2 regions of the Shouchella sp. JSM 1781072 genome follow, and region 2 is predicted to be linked to the other one. Evidence: riboswitches for the same ligand, from Rfam matches in the RefSeq annotation. Region 2 holds a riboswitch; the other holds the start of a gene.
What was found. Region 2 has a riboswitch for FMN ahead of ACE1TH_RS00685 (DMT family transporter). Riboswitches for the same ligand answer to the same signal wherever they lie in the genome.
Positions count from the first base shown of each region.

Region 1 (9,510 bases), 820 kb from region 2:
ATATAAAGCAAAATTCCGCTACCTGCCTCCTCAATTTGTTTTAAAGCAGCGTGAAGTTGAGGCCCACAGTCACATCGCTTCGAGCCAAACACATCGCCTGTTAAACATTCAGAATGCACTCGCACAAGAATCGGTTCTCCTTCTTCAATTGTCCCTTTTACAAGTGCGACACTTTCTTTATCATCTAAAGTGTTGGTGTAGCCAATTGCTCGAAATGTCCCAAATTCCGTTGGTAATTGAATCTCCGCTTCCCGATGAATGACCGATTCGGTTTTACGACGATACGCAATTAAATCTTTAATCGTCACCATTGGTAGACCATGTTCATCTGCAATTTTACGTAATTCCGGTACACGAGCCATCGTTCCATCTTCATTCATAATTTCGCAAATAACACCTACAGGATCCGCCCCACATAATGTGGCAAAATCAACTGCCGCCTCCGTATGGCCGGTTCGTCTTAATACACCACCCTCTTTTGCAACAAGTGGAAAGATATGTCCAGGTCGTTTAAAATCACTTGCTACTGCATCTTTAGAGACTAGCCCTTGAACCGTATCTGCCCGCTCTTGAGCAGAAATTCCAGTTGTGGTGTTACGATGATCCACGCTTACGGTAAAAGCTGTTTCATGTGAATCCGTATTGTGTGTCACCATTTGATTAAGCTGGAGGGTTTGTGCTTTTTCTTTTGTGATTGGTGTACAAATCAATCCTCTTCCATGTGTTGCCATGAAATTAATTGTCTGAGCCGTCGTCTTTTCTCCTAAAGCTAAAAAATCACCTTCATTTTCACGATCCTCGTCATCACAAACAATAATCATTCCTCCTGCTTTTAAAGCAGCAAGCGCATGTTCTATTGAGTCAAACACGGAGCCATCCCCTCTCTACATATACCCGTTTTCTTGTAAGACTTCTGTTAAATTTCCTTTTGGAATCGACGTATCGTTAGCTGTTAATAATCGTTCAACATACTTTCCTATGACATCACATTCAATGTTCACTTCATCACCGACTTGTTTGCTACCGATGATCGTCTCATCTAGCGTGTGCGGAATAATGGAAATAGTAAATTGATTATCTTTAATTGAAAAGACCGTTAGGCTAATGCCATCTACAGCAACAGAACCTTTTTGCACAATGTACTTTGTTCGTTCAGGCTGGACACGAATATCAAAATAAACGGCGTTTTCAACACGTCGTCGAGAAACAACGGTTCCTTTCCCGTCAACATGTCCGGAAACAATGTGACCACCAAACCGTGACATCGGCGACATCGCACGTTCTAAATTCACAGCAGAATGTGTCTTTAACTGGTTTAATGTCGTTGCTTGAAAGGTCTCTGGCATAACGTCAACAGAAAAAGTGTGATCCGTAAATGCTGTAACCGTTAAGCAAACGCCGTTAACTGCTATACTATCTCCTAATGCCACATCGCTTAGAACCTTATCCCCTCTAACGACAATTTGCATCGCTTGATCCTGTTTTTTGATTTCGGTTACCGTACCTTTTTCCTCAATAATTCCAGTAAACATCTTAGCCCTCCTCCATACAAAAAACCCCTGAAACGTTCTTCAGGGGTTCATTAAATAACATCATGTCTTTACGTATTTTCAAAAAACCATACGCAAATAAACATCACATTCCTCATGTTTTGCAATAAACTTCTCCCATCCAGACTTTCACTGTCGGCTCTGGAGTTACACCAGATCCACCGTATTTGAATACGGGTCACGGACTAAAAGGCTAAGCCTTATCACCGCCGGTAGGGAATTTCACCCTGCCCCGAAGTTAAGATATTAAATTGGTATTGTTACAATTATTCATCACTGCTGCTTAAACGTTGATTTTTCAACTGTGTTGGCAATTGTTTCTTTCGTAAATATCCATATTAATTCGTTTTCCCTACCAATAATACTCGTCCGGAGCAGGAAAAAGAATGTTCGAACTTGTCATGATAATAGCATTGTCAATTCAAGATTGCAAGACATATGCCTCTAGTAAACTGAGCATTTCTGCAACGTTCTTTACTCTTTTCGCGCTTTTATTGCATTTCTTGAAGAAATACGTCAAAATAAAGAAGTAAACGATTTCATTCATACGAGGTGAGCACAGAAAAATGACTGAACATATCGTGTTTTCTAAAACCGAAAACGGTGTTGGCATTGTTACGCTTTCAAGAGAAAAAGCACTGCATTCCTTAACGTTTGAAATGGTTGCTTCTTTATATGAGCAGCTGAAGCAATGGGATGAAGACGAGGCCGTAAAACTCGTTCTATTCGAAAGTACCGGAGAAAAAGCGTTCTGTGCTGGAGGCGATATTAAAGCACTTTATCAAGCAAAAGATAATAAAAAAGCATTTGATCAAGCAAATGAATTTTTTAAACTTGAGTATGAACTCGATCTTTACATTTCTACTTACACAAAGCCAATCGTCGTTTTTATGGACGGTATTGTTATGGGTGGTGGCGTTGGTTTGTCTTATGGGGCGAGTCATCGCATCGTAACAGAACGAACAAAGTGGGCGATGCCTGAAGTAAATATAAGCTTCTTCCCCGATGTAGGCGCATGCTACTTTCTTAGTCAAACCCCTGATTATACAGGACGTTACGCTGCTTTAACAGGTTCAATTTTGACTGGATCTGATGCAATTTCAATTGGTTGTGCCGATTATTACATTGACAGCGAAGCACTTAAAACCTGTAAACAAGAAATGATCAACCATCATTGGCTTGACTATGAAGAGATGAGCCAACAAACGGTTCATTTATTTTTACAATCCTTTATAAAGGAACCACCACAAAGTCAATTAATGACGGTAAACGACAAAATTCTTAAACATTTCTCCTACAAAACAATTGAAGACATCTTGAACTCTTTACGTGGGGATGCAAGTGAGTTTGCCCAAGCGACTTACAAGCTCCTTCATGCAAAATCACCTATCTCATTAAAAGTCACACTCGCTCACTTAAAACAATCAAAATCGTCTTCATTGGAAGAAACATACGAAACAGACAAAACGCTGGCGAAACACTTTCTCCAGTGCAATGACTTTTACGAAGGTGTTTATTCCGTTTTAATTGACAAGTCTCATGTACCAAATTATAAATATCGGACGGTTGATGAAGTCCCAGATGAGCTTGCGCTTTCGTTTTTTCGCGAACATTAAGCGTGACGATAAACAAACCGGTAAGCCCGTGCTTACCGGTTTTTGTCTATTGTCGTCGCTCTATTTAGCCTTCAAAATATTCTTTGTAGAATCCAGCCATTTTCCCCGTGTTATCAATAACAAAATAAAACTCATCGGTTTCATTTTTCAACTCATATTGTTTCCCCACTGTTAACACGTCATTGACCACATATTTTTTGGCGTCAGTATGAACACACGTCAGGGTGCGAAGGGTTGGTGTCTCCGTCCATGTATGGTGAATCATTTCAAACATTCCTCCTTTATCGCTTTTATTGTACAAGAAAGAAGGCTAGCATGCTAGCCTTCTTCACATTACCCTTCTAACAGCAACTGTTCTGGATCTTCAATTAAATCTTTAATTTTCACTAAGAAACTAACTGCTTCTTTTCCATCTACGATTCTATGATCATAGGAAAGGGCTAAGTACATCATTGGGCGATTTTCAAAACGTTCGTTGTCAATTGCAACTGGACGCATTTGAATCTTATGCATACCGAGAATCCCTACTTGTGGGGCATTTAAGATTGGCGTTGACCATAGTGATCCAAATACACCACCATTGGTTATCGTAAATGTGCCACCTTGCATGTCATTTAGCTGCAGCTTGTTGTCACGCGCTTTTTTACCTAATTCCCCAATACCACTTTCAATGCCTGCAAATCCAAGACGATCTGCATCTCTTAATACTGGAACGACTAATCCAGTATCTGTTGATACCGCAATACCGATATCGTAGTATTTTTTAATTAAAAGCTCATCACCTTGAATTTCTGCATTTAATAGCGGGAATTCTTTTAACGCGCCAACAACCGCTTTTGTAAAGAAACTCATGAATCCAAGCTTCACACCATTTTTGTCAAGAAACGCATCTTTACGACGTTTACGTAAGTCCATAACAGCTGACATATCCACTTCATTAAACGTCGTTAACATCGCTGACGTTTGTTGAACTTCTACTAAACGTTTAGCAATCGTCTGACGTCTACGCGACATTTTCTCGCGCTCAGTTGGTTTTGTAGGATCCTCTGATTGCGCTGGTGCAGAAGCTGCTTTTTGTGAAGACCCGCTAGACGCTTTTGCTGGCTTCTCTTGATACGCTTCTACGTCTTGGCGACGAATTTTCCCAGTCGGATCTGTCGGCGTAATGGAATCAAGAGAAATTCCCTTTTCGCGGGCTAATTTACGAGCCGCAGGTGAAGCAAGCGGACGGTTCGTTGATTGTGTCTCTTCCTGCTCAATTGGCTTTTCTGCTGTTTTTGGCTCCTCTTGTTTTTCTGGAGCTGGTTCAGCAGATGTGGATTCTGAGCTTTCTGATGAAGACCCACCAGCTTGACCACTCTCATCAATAACGGCAATGACTTCTCCAATCTCAACGGTATCACCTGGCTCACGCTTAAATTCCTTAATCACACCTGATGTTTCTACTGGAATTTCTGCATTTACTTTATCGGTTTCAAGCTCTGCAATAAATTCTCCTTGTTCAACATAATCGCCGACTTGCTTTAACCACTGCGAAATCGTTCCCTCTGTAATTGATTCACCTAGCTCTGGTACTTTTACGTCAGTCAATGTAAAATGCCTCCTTAATTTTTGCGCGTCACGGATTCAGTGATAATACGTTTTTGTTCCACTTTGTGTGCATTCGATACACCTTCTGCTGGACTAGAACGGAATGTTCGGCCGATGTAGCTTAACGGAACATCCTTCGGTAAAATTTCTAGAATTCGTGGTTCCATAAAGGACCACGCTCCCATATTTTTCGGTTCTTCTTGAACCCATTTTACTTCTTCTAAATTAGGAAACTCTTTTAATCGTTCACGAATGGCACGTCGTGGAAACGGATAAAGTTCTTCTACACGGATGATGTGTAGCCAGCTCCAGTCTTCATCATGTTTTTTAATATGGTCTTGAAGTTCAATCGCTAGCTTCCCACTCGTCAACACGATGCGCTTAACTGCTTCAGGATCTTTTCCTAACAGCGGATCTTCTAGAATTGGTTGGAATTCACCATTTGTAAAAGTCTCTGTCGTTGAAGCAATTGCTTGGTTACGTAGCAAGCTTTTTGGCGTCATAATAATTAATGGACGAACCGTATTTTTTTGCAATATCTTCGCTTGTCGGCGTAGAATATGGAAATACTGCGCTGCAGATGTGCAGTTTGCAATTGTCCAGTTGTTTTCAGCAGCCGAGTTTAAGAAACGTTCAACACGTCCGCTCGAATGCTCTGGACCTGCGCCTTCATAGCCGTGCGGTAAAAGAACCACTAAACCGGACTTTTGTCCCCATTTAGCACGTCCTGCTGATACCCACTGGTCAAACATGACTTGTGCGCCATTTACGAAATCGCCGAACTGCGCTTCCCACAACACAAGAGTTTCTTTCGAGAATACATTATAACCGTATTCAAAACCGACACAAGCTTGTTCAGATAACGGGCTATTGTAAACCGCAAATGAAGCATTTGCATCGTCAAATGACTGGAGCGGTGTGTACGTTTCGTTGCTTTCGCGATCGTGTAAAACAAGATGACGGTGAGCAAAGGTTCCACGCTCTGTATCTTGACCGCTTAAACGAATTGGTGTGCCATCATGAATAATCGAAGCAAATGCAAGCACTTCTGCTAAGCCCCAATCTACACTTCCATCACCATCAAACGCATTCGCTCTACGCTGAAGGATTTTCTTAAGCTTTTCATTTGGATTAAAATCCTCTGGCCAGTCAAGCATTTGCTCATTAAATGACTCCAGTTTTTCCTTTTCAATACTAGTTTTCACTTTAGGTAACCCATCCACAATGAAATCAGGTGGGCTTAACTCGTATTTTCTTTCTGATTTATCTGCGTTTACTTTGTTATACTCTTCTAGCAGAAAATCGTACATGTCTGAATCAAGCTTCTTCGCTTCATCTGCGCTTACAACTTGCTCTTGCTGTAATTGATCAGCATAAAGGGCTCTAGCTGTAGGGTGCTTTCGAATGATCGTGTAAAGATCTGGCTGCGTGACAGCAGGCTCATCCCCTTCATTGTGACCGAAGCGACGATAGCCGATTAAATCAACGAGAAAATCTTTTTTAAATTGTCTTCTGTATTCAACCGCAAACTGAATCGCTTTTACACACGCTTCTGGATCGTCTGCATTCACATGAACAATCGGAATTTCAAATCCCTTCGCAGGATCGCTTGCGTATGTAGTAGAACGAGAGTCATAAGCTTCCGTTGTATAACCAATATTGTTGTTGGCAATAATATGAAGAGAACCACCAACTTGATAGCCGTTTAAGCGACTTAAGTTTAATGTTTCTGTTACAATTCCTTGCCCTGGAAAAGCAGCATCGCCATGAATCAGAATGGAGTAAGCTCTACTAGCATCTTGTACTGGCTCACCACTCTTGCTTCGATCTTCTTGGGCTGCGCGTGCATACCCTTCCACAATCGGCGAAACAAATTCTAAATGACTAGGGTTATTCGCTAATGACACGATCGTTTCAGAACGCTCATCATCAACAATTTGACGATCCGCACCTAAATGATACTTCACATCTCCTGTCCACCCAGAATAGGTTTCTCCTAAGCCCTCAGAAGGCGCAATTAATTTATGGGGCGCTTGCAAGAATTCTGCAAAAATCGCTTTAAATGGCTTTCCTAATGTATGAGCGAGCACATTTAATCGACCACGGTGCGCCATACCAATCATAACATGATCGGTTTGTTCTTTTCGCACTTCGTTTATAGCCGTATCGAGCATCGGCACAAGCGTATCGACACCTTCAATCGAAAATCGCTTTTGACCGACAAAGGTACGGTGGATGAATTTCTCGAATCCTTCCACAGATGTTAAACGCTCAAGTAAACTTCTTTTTTCTTCAGAAGATAACGTGTTTGCAAATGTTTCCGACTCTACTTTTTCTCTTAACCATTTTCGTTCATCTTCATCTTGCACATGACCAAATTCAAATGCCATCGTATTGGAGTACACATTACGTAAATGTTCAATTGCTTGTAGACCATTTTTTACATGCGAAGGTGCTTGCGGACAAATATAATCCACAGGAACATGCTTAAGCTGTTCTTCTGTTACGTTAAAACGATCATAACTAATAAGGTCATCATTTTTATGACTTTTCCATATTGGTTGAATGTCAGATGCTAAGTGACCTTTGGCTCGAATAAAATCCGCCAGCTTCACGGCACCCACAACTGTGTTTATCATGTCCGAGCCGATCTCATTCCTTCCACTGTCTACAGATGAATGAACGGTTTCATCTAAAGAAGGTGGACCCCATTTTTCAAAATGTGCTCGAGTTTCTTCATCAACGGAGTTTGGGTCTTCCGCATATTGCTCATACAGCTCTATAACAACGCCAATGTTCGGACCATAGAATCCTTGCCATGGCTTTTCCGGGCTGTTTTCCTTGCTGGACATGTGTGATAGACCTCCTAAGACAATAGTTTGCATCAAATCGCGCAAACGTCTATTTTCAAGCGCTTACAGAAATATAGTACCATTTCCTACTGGTTTACTCAAAAAATTCGCTTTCAACTTTTTTTTAATCCAATAAAAACGGTCACTTAAATTTTAGCGCTTTTGCGCAATAAAATCTAGCCTTTTTAACGATGATTCTCGCAATTTCGCCAAAAAGCGCTTTCTTTTTTACTTTCCACCAATCGAAACGCATTAAGTTGACGTTTCTATTTACGAAATTGCAGCGCGGTGTAGGCATGTTCTGAAATATTTTGATCGTAAGTTTGAACATGAACTCATTTTTTTCCCTGCTTATTGCCTTAAAATCATTTGGTAGCCTTTTGATTATTTTTGTACAAGATTCACGTACGCAAGGTGAGCGCAAGGGCAACATCGCCATGCTAACGTCGCCTTTGAACCCGTTTTTGAAGATAGCGAACACGGCAGATCCATTCGTGTACATCGTTACTGCATAGATCACCAGAATTTGACCATTCTATGAGAGAGGTGATTAACATGTACGAATTTGAATTGGAATCGGTACATAGCCGCATTCCTTGTTATCTTGTTGCTGATGACGTGTCTAACCGATTTGCTGTTCGCACATTTGATACGAGCGGCGAAGTATTTCAAAATCTTGACCAACTTCTACAGTGGGTTGAACAAGAGTGGCATGCAAACGACTTTGTTCGTCACGATGACTTTCATTCAATGCTCATCCAACTTAAGTCTTCCGCTTTAAGCGAATGAGGTACCATCCGCCTTCTTTAATTAAAGCACGTTCCTCCACTATTTTTAGATTCGCTTGCTTGGCTATATATTGGAGTTCTTTTTTCGTTGGCAATGCATTCATATCTTTATGTGCAGTCATAAAACTATTAAATGCACTAGCAAAACGTCTTCCATGCTTCCCATCCGCTAAAGGCGTTATAATCATTAATTCTCCTTTTCGCTTAAGGACATCCGCTGCTTTTTTTATTAACGCAATTCGTTCCACAAGCGTGAAATAATATAAAATATTATTCATCATAACCGTTTCATACGGCTGTTGAAATGGCATATCTTTAAAGTCACCTTGCTCAATCGTGACATTCTTATAGCCATTTTCATCATTCGCACGCTGGCAAACATCTTGGTCAATTTCAATTCCATGAAATTGAATCGATGGGAATTGTTCAGCTAATTTCTTGATGTATCCCCCCAAACCACAGCCTACATCTAAAACACGTTTGCTTTTCTGCTTGTTTAACCTGCTTGCCACTTTAGGAAGAGTTACCGCTTCTAAAAGTGTGGAGGTTTCGGCCACCATATTCGCAACTGGCGTCTTTTCTTGATGATCACCTTTTGGCAATTCATGTTTATACGTGAGTAATGTCGGTATATGGAGTTCAAACATTTCTTCTAGTAAAATACCGACAGAGCGTTTGCTCGTTTTCGTTAAATACGTCACCATCTGTCGACTGCTTTTCACTTTATTTCGGCGCTTTTTTTTAAGATGACCCACGGTTAAACCAACGTCAACCCATCGTTTTAACAGTACTTCGTCTAACTGATGTTTAGATGCAACCTCTTCGACTGTCGTCGGTTTTTTAAAATAGCTAAATAAATTCAAGCTATAGCCCAAGTGAGCATGCCACGTCATTAAAAAAGGTTCCGTTTGTTTCATCCATTTTCTCGCATGCCACATTTTCCTTAAATCATTTACAGCCATTCTCTTCACCTCATCTGTTGTTTCCACGGATAATCTTGATTTTCACCGTACGTATGCTGCTGCATTTGTTGCTGAAGACTTTCTGTATTGCTTTGTTTCATAAGCGCTACACTATCTTTAACGGAAAATGGCCAAGACCCTAAACCTGAAAT
Region 1 is NZ_JBHFQE010000001.1:956,194-965,703, reverse strand. Features, by position in the region: gene ACE1TH_RS05120 (bifunctional 3,4-dihydroxy-2-butanone-4-phosphate synthase/GTP cyclohydrolase II) at 1-869, opposite strand, end outside; gene ribE (riboflavin synthase) at 885-1,532, opposite strand; FMN riboswitch at 1,656-1,794, opposite strand; gene ACE1TH_RS05110 (enoyl-CoA hydratase/isomerase family protein) at 2,117-3,166, shown strand; gene ACE1TH_RS05105 (DUF6501 family protein) at 3,231-3,431, opposite strand; gene odhB (2-oxoglutarate dehydrogenase complex dihydrolipoyllysine-residue succinyltransferase) at 3,500-4,756, opposite strand; gene ACE1TH_RS05095 (2-oxoglutarate dehydrogenase E1 component) at 4,771-7,608, opposite strand; gene ACE1TH_RS05090 (hypothetical protein) at 8,164-8,397, shown strand; gene ACE1TH_RS05085 (class I SAM-dependent methyltransferase) at 8,372-9,358, opposite strand; gene ACE1TH_RS05080 (FAD-dependent oxidoreductase) at 9,364-9,510, opposite strand, start outside.
Region 1: another riboswitch for FMN. It lies ahead of ribE (riboflavin synthase); the one in region 2 lies ahead of ACE1TH_RS00685 (DMT family transporter).

Region 2 (9,510 bases):
TGAAAAGTATTCAGCAATTCCGCCACATACGCCTGTTATCATACGCTTATTCGATGATCGTTTTAGTTGCTTCATCTAACATTACTTCCTTTCAACGACATATACTTCTTCTATTGATTTCTTAATGTGATACTACCAGTATTAGCAACAGCACGAACTTTCACCTTGCCTGAAATGTCATCATTAGCGGTTACGTGCATATAACGTTGCGCAAGTTCTTTTTTCTCGTCATGAACAATTGACGATTCAAGATGATTGTGAATGGAGCCGACATTTGAACGAAGCTTCCCTTCAAATCGAACATCTTCTGCAATAAAGAGTTTGACGCTACCTGTAGTCGTTTTAACATCTAAATAACCAGCCGTATCGTCGTTTTTATTTAAATAATACGTAATGGACCCGTTCACTGTTTCCACATCAGCATCTTCAATTTTTCCATCTGCTTTAATCGTTCCATTAAACGTTTTTGCAAATAACGAGCCAATCGTATTTTCCTCAATCGTAATCGATCCATTCATTGTTTCCAAGCTTGCTTTTATTGCTTCCACATGCGTAACTTTAATTGAGCCATTTGTTGTGTTCGCTTCAAGCTCTTTCGTTTGTATCGATTCCCCAGTTAAAGACCCATTAAACGTATAAAGTTTAATGCTATCATAGGAAGATTTTGGAACATATAGCGTTCCATTCACTTTCATTGTTTTTGACTTCGTTTCAAACACTAATTCCCCGTCAGATATTGAAAAAGACGATTCTTTCATTAAAAATTCATGTGCCTGCTCGTCGTTATTTGTTCGGTATACTTTTGCATCAAGTTCTAATCGTACACCTTGTTTTTCCCACGGTACAACGGCAAACGAACCATTTTCTAAAGAAACCTTTACTTTATTAAACTCAGCTTGTTCTTCTTCAAACGTATGTTGAATGTCCATTCCGTTTCCAAAGTTAAAGTCAAAATCACCATCTCTCACTTTTTGAAAAGCGGATTCAAAAAAACTGGTAAACTTCGTAAAAGGTGACTCTTCAGGATCTTGGCGTTCTTTACTAGATGAGCCGGTATTACTAGCAGTTGAGTTAGAGGATACGTCCTCCTCTTTCCCAACAGCTTCAAGTAACTTTAAGCCTTCTTCAGCAGAGACTTTCCCATCTTCTATCATCTTTAAAATCATTTTACGTTCTTCCATCACGATCGCTCCTTTTCAATATTATCTTCTATGATCTTATTACGAAGAAGCAAGGTCACATGTTTCATTTTTTCCCTATTTTTTATGATGAAAACTCGAATTTTTCTGCGTAGCGTGCTTTATCTCTTTCTAATATCGGTTTTAAGTAGCGTCCGGTATATGATCCTTCCACTTCTGCCACTTCTTCAGGAGTTCCTTGCGCAACGAGCTGACCCCCACCAGTACCGCCTTCAGGGCCTAAATCAATAATGTGATCAACCGTCTTAATCACATCGAGATTGTGCTCAATTACAAGAACGGTATCGCCATTATCGACAAGACGCTGAATGACGCCTAACAAGCGATCAATGTCATCCACATGCAAACCTGTCGTCGGTTCATCTAAAATATACAGGGTTTTCCCTGTTGGTCGTTTATGAAGCTGTGAAGCGAGTTTCACACGCTGTGCTTCTCCACCAGATAACGTCGTTGCCGGCTGCCCTAACCGGACATATCCCAAACCAACATCAATTAACGTTTGGATTTTACGTTTAATCTTTGGAATGCTTCCAAAAAACTCAACGCCCTCTTCGACCGTCATTTCTAATACATCTGCAATCGTTTTGCTTTTGTACGTTACTTCTAACGTCTCGCGATTATAGCGCTTCCCGTGACAAACTTCACACGGGACGTAAACATCAGGCAAAAAGTGCATTTCAATCTTGATAATGCCGTCTCCTTTACATGCCTCACATCTACCGCCTTTCACATTAAAACTAAAGCGCCCTTTTTTGTACCCTCTTACTTTTGCTTCATTCGTTAATGCAAACACATCACGAATATCGTCAAATACACTTGTATAGGTTGCAGGGTTGGATCGTGGCGTACGGCCAATTGGTGATTGGTCAATGTCAATGACTTTATCCATTTCCTCAATACCGACAATTTCTTTGTGCTTTCCAGGCTTATCTTTGGCACGATGAATTTTTTGCGCAAGAGACTTGTGGACAATTTCGTTTACAAGGGTACTCTTTCCAGAACCAGAAACACCTGTTATAGCAGTAAAGACACCGAGCGGGAATGTGACGTTTATATTTTTTAAATTGTTTTCCGTAGCGCTTTTCACAATAAACTTTCTACCAGTAAGGGAGCGACGCTCGGTTGGAACCTTAATGAATCTTTCACCAGCTAAATACTGACCTGTCAAGGAGTTGGGATCAGCAATCAATTCTTGTGGAGAGCCTTGTGCTGTCACATAACCACCGTGCACACCTGCCCCTGGTCCGATATCGATAATGTGATCCGCTGCTAACATCGTATCTTCGTCATGTTCAACAACAATGAGCGTATTTCCTAAATCGCGCATCCGTTTTAACGTTTCAATTAAGCGGTCATTATCTCGTTGATGCAGCCCAATGGAAGGTTCATCTAAAATATAGAGCACACCCATAAGCGATGAGCCAATTTGTGTCGCAAGTCGAATACGCTGCGCTTCCCCACCCGATAACGTGCCAGCCGCTCGAGATAGTGTAAGATAATCCAATCCCACATTGATAAGGAAGCCAATTCGGTCTTCAATTTCTTTCAGAATAAGTCTTGAAATCGAACGATCTTTATCTGATAGCTCCAACGTTTGCATAAACTGAAGCGCATCGGTACAAGAAAATTGACTCACTTCTCCGAGATGTTTATCCCCAACATAAACAGCAAGCGCTTCTTTTTTTAATCGATAGCCTTTACAAGTTGGACAATTTTTCTGGGACATATAAGTCCCCATCTGCTCGCGAATATAATCTGAACTTGTCTCTCTATACCTGCGGCTAACGTTCGTTAAAACTCCTTCAAACACAATCATATGCTCACGAACGCGCCCAAAATCATTTTCATAATGGAAAAAGATCTTTTCTTTTCCACTCCCATTCAAAATGATGGATTGTTGTTTTTCCGACAGTTGATTAAAAGGCGTATCCATATCAATGGAAAAATGCTCGCATACCGCTTCAAGTAGCTGTGGATAATACGATGAGCTGGTTGGCTCCCACGGTGCGATGGCATGATCCCTTAACGTTCTGTCTGAATCAGGTATCACGAGCTCCGCATCTACTTCTTGCTTCACACCGAGGCCATCACAAGCGGTACACGCGCCGTACGGACTGTTAAATGAGAAAAAGCGTGGCTCTAATTCAGGAATGGAAAATCCACATTCCGGACAAGCGTGATGTTGACTAAACAGAAGTTCTTCGCCGTCAATGACATCGATCAACACACGTCCATCAGCAAGATTTAAAGCCGTCTCTAGTGAATCAGCCATTCTCGTTTGAATTCCGTCTTTCACAACAATCCGATCGATGACCACTTCCACGTTATGTTTCTTATTTTTATCAAGCTCTATTTCTTCCGTTGCTTCTCGCATTTCTCCATTAACACGGACACGAACGTAGCCATCTTTTTTAATTTGATCAAATACTTTAGCGTGGGTTCCTTTTCGTCCAGAAACCATAGGCGCAAGAATCTGCATTTTGGTACGTTCAGGGAACTCTAGCAATTGGTCAACCATTTGCTGAATCGTCTGCGATGTAATCTCAATGCCATGTTTTGGACAAATAGGCTTACCGATTCTAGCGTATAAAAGCCTTAAATAATCGTGGATCTCTGTTACCGTTCCAACGGTTGAACGCGGGTTTCGACTCGTTGTTTTTTGATCAATCGAAATAGCTGGAGATAACCCTTCAATTGAATCAACATCAGGTTTGTCCATTTGCCCTAAAAATTGACGCGCATAGGCGGATAACGATTCTACATACCGCCTTTGTCCCTCTGCATAAATGGTGTCAAATGCCAAAGATGATTTCCCAGAACCGGATAAGCCCGTTAACACAACAAGCTTTCCTCTAGGAATTGAGACATCCATATTTTTTAAATTATTTGATCGTGCCCCTTTAACGACAATCTCTTCGTGTGCCATACCGTCATCCTTCCGCTTTAAGCTCTAACAGCATATCTCGAAGTTCAGCTGCTCGTTCAAAGTTTAAATCTTTCGCAGCTTGCTTCATTTCTACTTCTACTTGTTCAATGGTCTTTTCACGTTCTTTTTTCGTCATTTTTTGTTGCGGTTTTTGCGTAACATCGTATTCGCCATCTTCTTCCGCTGCATACGTCGCTTGGACTACATCAGGGATTTTCTTTTGAATCGTTTGAGGCGTGATGCCGTGCTTTATATTATATGCTTCCTGAATCTCTCGACGGCGCTTCGTTTCGCTTATCGCCACTTCCATTGAACCTGTCATTTTATCCGCATACATGATGACTCGACCGTGTTCATTTCGGGCAGCTCGACCAATCGTTTGAATAAGAGAACGCTCCGCTCGTAGAAATCCTTCTTTATCTGCATCCAATATGGCAACGAGAGAAACTTCTGGAATATCTAGTCCTTCTCGTAATAAATTTATCCCAATGAGAACATCAAACGTCCCCATTCTTAACTGGCGAATGATCTCAAGTCGATCCAATGTCTTTACTTCAGAATGCAAATAGCGGACTTTTATCCCTAACTCTTTTAAGTAATCCGTTAAGTCTTCAGACATTTTCTTCGTTAATGTGGTAACGAGTACACGCTCGTCCCGTTCAATCTGCTCATGGATTTCGCCAATTAAATCATCAATTTGTCCTTCAATTGGGCGAACCTCAATTGGCGGATCTAATAAACCAGTTGGTCGAATAATTTGTTCAACCATTTCTGGAGTATGCTCTAGCTCGTAAGGTCCAGGTGTTGCCGAAACATAAACCGCTTGGCTCACTTTCCCTTCAAACTCAGCAAATTTCAATGGTCGGTTATCCAATGCTGAAGGCAAACGGAACCCGTGGTTCACAAGAATTTCTTTTCGAGCTCGGTCACCATTATACATACCTCGTACTTGAGGCAATGTAACGTGAGACTCATCCATAATAAGTAGAAAGTCTTCTGGAAAGAAATCAATTAACGTATACGGTGTAGCCCCAGACTCTCTTAGTGTTAAATGACGGGAATAATTTTCAATCCCTGAGCAAAAGCCCATTTCAGCCATCATCTCAAGGTCATAGCGCGTACGCTGTTCTAAACGCTGCGCTTCTAGCAATTTCCCCTCTTCATGCATCGTTTTTAACTGTTCTTCTAACTCCGTTTCAATGTTCGCAATCGCTTTTTTCATTTTTTCTTCTCGGGTAACGAAGTGAGATGCCGGAAAAATAGACACGTGGTTGCGTTCGCCTTTAATTTCACCTGTTAATGCGTCTACTTCTGTCATCCGGTCAATTTCATCACCAAAAAACTCAACCCGGATACATTGCTCGTCACGAGAAGCTGGGAAAATTTCCACAACATCGCCTCTTACACGAAATGTTCCGCGGATGAAATTTAAATCATTTCGATCATACTGGATGTCTACAAGCCTGCGTAATAACTCATTTCGATCCATTTCCATTCCTGTACGTATAGATAAAACAAGGTCTCGGTACTCTTCTGGATTACCTAAACCATATATACACGACACACTAGCTACGATAATCACATCTCGTCTTTCGAATAAGGCGCTTGTAGCCGAATGACGTAATTTATCAATTTCATCGTTAATGCTTGCATCTTTTTCAATAAAGGTATCAGACGACGGCACATACGCCTCTGGTTGATAATAATCATAATAGCTAACAAAATATTCAACTGCATTATTCGGAAAAAATTGTTTAAACTCACTGTACAGCTGTCCAGCAAGGGTTTTATTGTGTGCCATAATTAATGTCGGCTTATTGACTGCTTGAATCACATTTGACATTGTAAACGTCTTACCGGTCCCCGTTGCGCCAAGTAACGTTTGATGCCGATCACCGTTTTCAATCGCACGTACAATTTTTTCAATTGCATTTGGTTGGTCGCCTTGAGGCGAATAGTCTGATACTAATTGGAACGTTTGATCCATCTTTAATAGAGCGATTAACTGGATGTTCGTCAGTTAATCCACTCACCCCTCCTTCGCAAAAGAACATTATCCTACTGTTATTCCCATTTTCCGTCCATTAAAACAATACATGTTCATCCTTCTCTAAACACACGTTCGCTTAATTATATCACAGTTTTCACTCCATATACCAACTTTTACGAACGCACGTGCGTACCCATATATTGTTAATGAACATATTTATGGACGAATAGCTGATAATCCAGTATGATAACAATAATGATTATTACATTTGAATAGGTGTCTTCGGGGCAGGTGAAATTCCTGACCGGCGGTAAAGCCCGCGACTCCACATCATGATGTGGACTGATTTGGTGAAATTCCAAAGCCGACGGTAAAGTCCGGATGGGAGAAGATCAAATTGAAAGAATGTAGCCTTTGCTACGTTTATTTCGTCAGCCCTGAACATTTTTTTGTCCAGGGCTTTTTTTGATTTTTACAGAAGACCTTTTCACTGAAAAGGAGCTCACAGCTGTGAACGAACAACGAACGAATAAAACATTTTGGTTTATTGTCATTGGTGCCGCCTTTTGGGGGATCAATCCATTGTTTCGAATTTTATTACTCGATACAATGACTTCTCTACAAATCGTCTTTATCGAACATATTATTTTAGCTTTAATCGCTATACCCATTTTGTATAAATTCCGAAGCGATATTAAAAAACTGCGCTTTAAAGATTTAGGCGCACTCTTATTTATTTCGTGGGGTGGCTCTGCCATTGCAACGCTTTTGTTTACTCAAGGTTTAACAATTGCTTCATCAGGTGGCGAAATTAATTCTGTCCTCTTATTACAAAAGTTGCAACCCCTTTTTGCGATTACGCTGGCACATTTTCTGTTAAAAGAGAAGCTACCCCAACGTTTTGGTTTATACGTACCGATCGCACTAGTTGGTACCTATTTACTAACGTTCGGTTTTTATTTTCCGATTAATAATCCAAGCGAGATCCTTCAGCTAGGCAGCTTGTATGCGATTGGTGCAGCCGCGCTGTGGGGAGGTTCAACCGTGATGGGTCGTATTCTTCTACAAAAATGTCGTCACGAAACGGTGACTGCTTTACGCTTCTTGCTTGCTTTACCATTGCTTGGTGTATTGATTACAGTATCACCTGAAATGTGGACAACACCTGAATCAGCTGTGGCTTTAACCTTTATCGGGCTTAACATTCTCGCGTCTGCTTTATTGCCAGGTCTTGTATCAATGCTTCTATATTACCGAGGTCTCCAGTCGGTGAAAGCTTCTGTGGCAACGATTGCGGAATTGAGTTTTCCAATGACAGGTTTGCTTGTATCATGGATTACACTTGAAGAAACAGTCACGATTGCTCAATTAATCGGCTTTGCTCTTATCTGGTTTGTTTTATATCGCATTTCTAAGCAACAAGATACCATTTCCCAGCTCCCGCCTTTAAAGAAGAGGCAAAAAGCAGCGTTACGAACATCTGAAGATACACCTTAAATAAGCGCTACCTTGCACGCATTACGATAAAAAAGGACGACTATTCCAATACAGGATTAGTCGTCTTTTTATGAGGTTATTTTATTTGATTCAAATAATGGAGTTACTCAGTTTCTCTTGTTTTCGCACAAGCAAGACACCTAGTTGATAGTGCTCGCCATTATAGAGAGGCCCTTGCACGAAGCGCTTCTCGCCATCTTTATCTTTCACTTCAATTTTACAATAAACAGCATTTTTCTGAAGCGCTTGATAAAGCGTCGTCTCGTCAAATACAATCATTCCATTTACCTTTGTTAATTCCTCGCCAATTAAAATGTTCATTTTTCCAGCAGGACTGTGAGGGAGTACCCCTACCACACGACAGCTCTCTTCTTCCTCCGTAAAAAAAGCAGGATCTTTTTTTGCTTTTTGCCAAATAGACAATTGCAATGTGAGATGAAGAAGCCCCATCAATCCTAGTATACTTGCAAACAGCCATGCATTCGGATAAAAGGTTACGATAATTGTAGATACCGCAGCTATGATTGCTAATAAAAGATATATACGTGTATGTTGATCCGTACGTCGACGCATCTGATTACGCGTTTGCAATTTGAATCCTAGAAAAATCGGAAACAGAACAGGCTGAAGAGCCAAATTTCCTACTGTAAACAACGGCCATGACCAAGGAAGGGAAACGATGCCTTCAGGAATAAAGAATACAACTGGTATAATCCACAACCGATTTATCTTGTGAATGCCGACATACCGTCCTCTTTTCCCTTGTTCTAACTGTGGAGACACTAACTTCGAACCGTTTTTTCGAATTAGCACCGCTTGCGCTAGTAAGCAGACGGTCATTATAAATAAAATTGTCGGAAAAATGAAAGAGGCTCTCATTGAATCATCTATGTTAGGAACTGCAATTACTTGTGGTACGAGTACAAGATAAAGTCCAACAAGTAAAAATAAATAAGTCGGTGTCACGAGCTGCATTTGTCCAGTTACTAGTAACAGCAGCGTTGCCACTCCTATTGCAATCACAACATCAATCGGCAATAACGCCCCAACTGCAACTGTGGCGATACTAATTAGTACACCCGCCACAAAAGAAGGAATGATACTAAATAAAAAATCGGCCCGTCGTGCATATACCCGCGTATGAAATGATTCTCGTTCTAGCTTTACACGTTGATTTGCAATAAAAAAGAGTACGAGTAAACCAATATAAACAACAGGATTTAAAAAAAAGCTCGCTAGTGCAATTACGATTGTATCTACCATAACTTGTCCTCCAGCACTTACTTAAAAAGAGATATCTGTGCTAGTTCATACAGATATCTCTTTTTCATGCATGTAATACTTCTTATTATACTTATGATGCTTGCTCAGCAGCAAGTTCAATCGCTCGATTTAATTGTGCATCATTTTCCACATCTCGAATATGAGCGCGTATTTCTTCTTGAATCATTTGCGCAGTATCTTCATCGAGTTGACCATTAACGTCTAAATCATGCGTTTCTTGAAACTCAGTTATCGCACTTTCGGTCTGGTCATCAAAATAGCCATCTGTTCGTCCTACTTCATATCCCAATCCTTCGAGCATGCTTTGTGCACGGCCGATTTGATCGGATACTTGGTCTTGTTCAAAAGCCTCTTCAATGGAAAGGGCAACTGAGTAAAAATAATCTGGCTGATCAACTTCAACAGTCGGTTCAACACCATCTTGATCAATGGTATTTCCGCCTGCAGTTAGCCATCGATCGGTCGTAATCTTCAAGGCACTTCCATCGGTCATTCGAATTGATTTTTGGACGGTACCTTTACCGAAAGTCGTGTTTCCAACAAGATCATAGCCTCCTGATTCTTTTAGTGCTGCAGCGAGAATTTCGGAAGCTGAAGCGCTACTTTCATTTATT
Region 2 is NZ_JBHFQE010000001.1:131,939-141,448, reverse strand. Features, by position in the region: gene ACE1TH_RS00705 (PspC domain-containing protein) at 1-75, opposite strand, end outside; gene ACE1TH_RS00700 (DUF4097 family beta strand repeat-containing protein) at 111-1,181, opposite strand; gene uvrA (excinuclease ABC subunit UvrA) at 1,264-4,125, opposite strand; gene uvrB (excinuclease ABC subunit UvrB) at 4,130-6,112, opposite strand; FMN riboswitch at 6,390-6,512, shown strand; gene ACE1TH_RS00685 (DMT family transporter) at 6,626-7,612, shown strand; gene ACE1TH_RS00680 (hypothetical protein) at 7,703-8,875, opposite strand; gene ACE1TH_RS00675 (S41 family peptidase) at 8,967-9,510, opposite strand, start outside.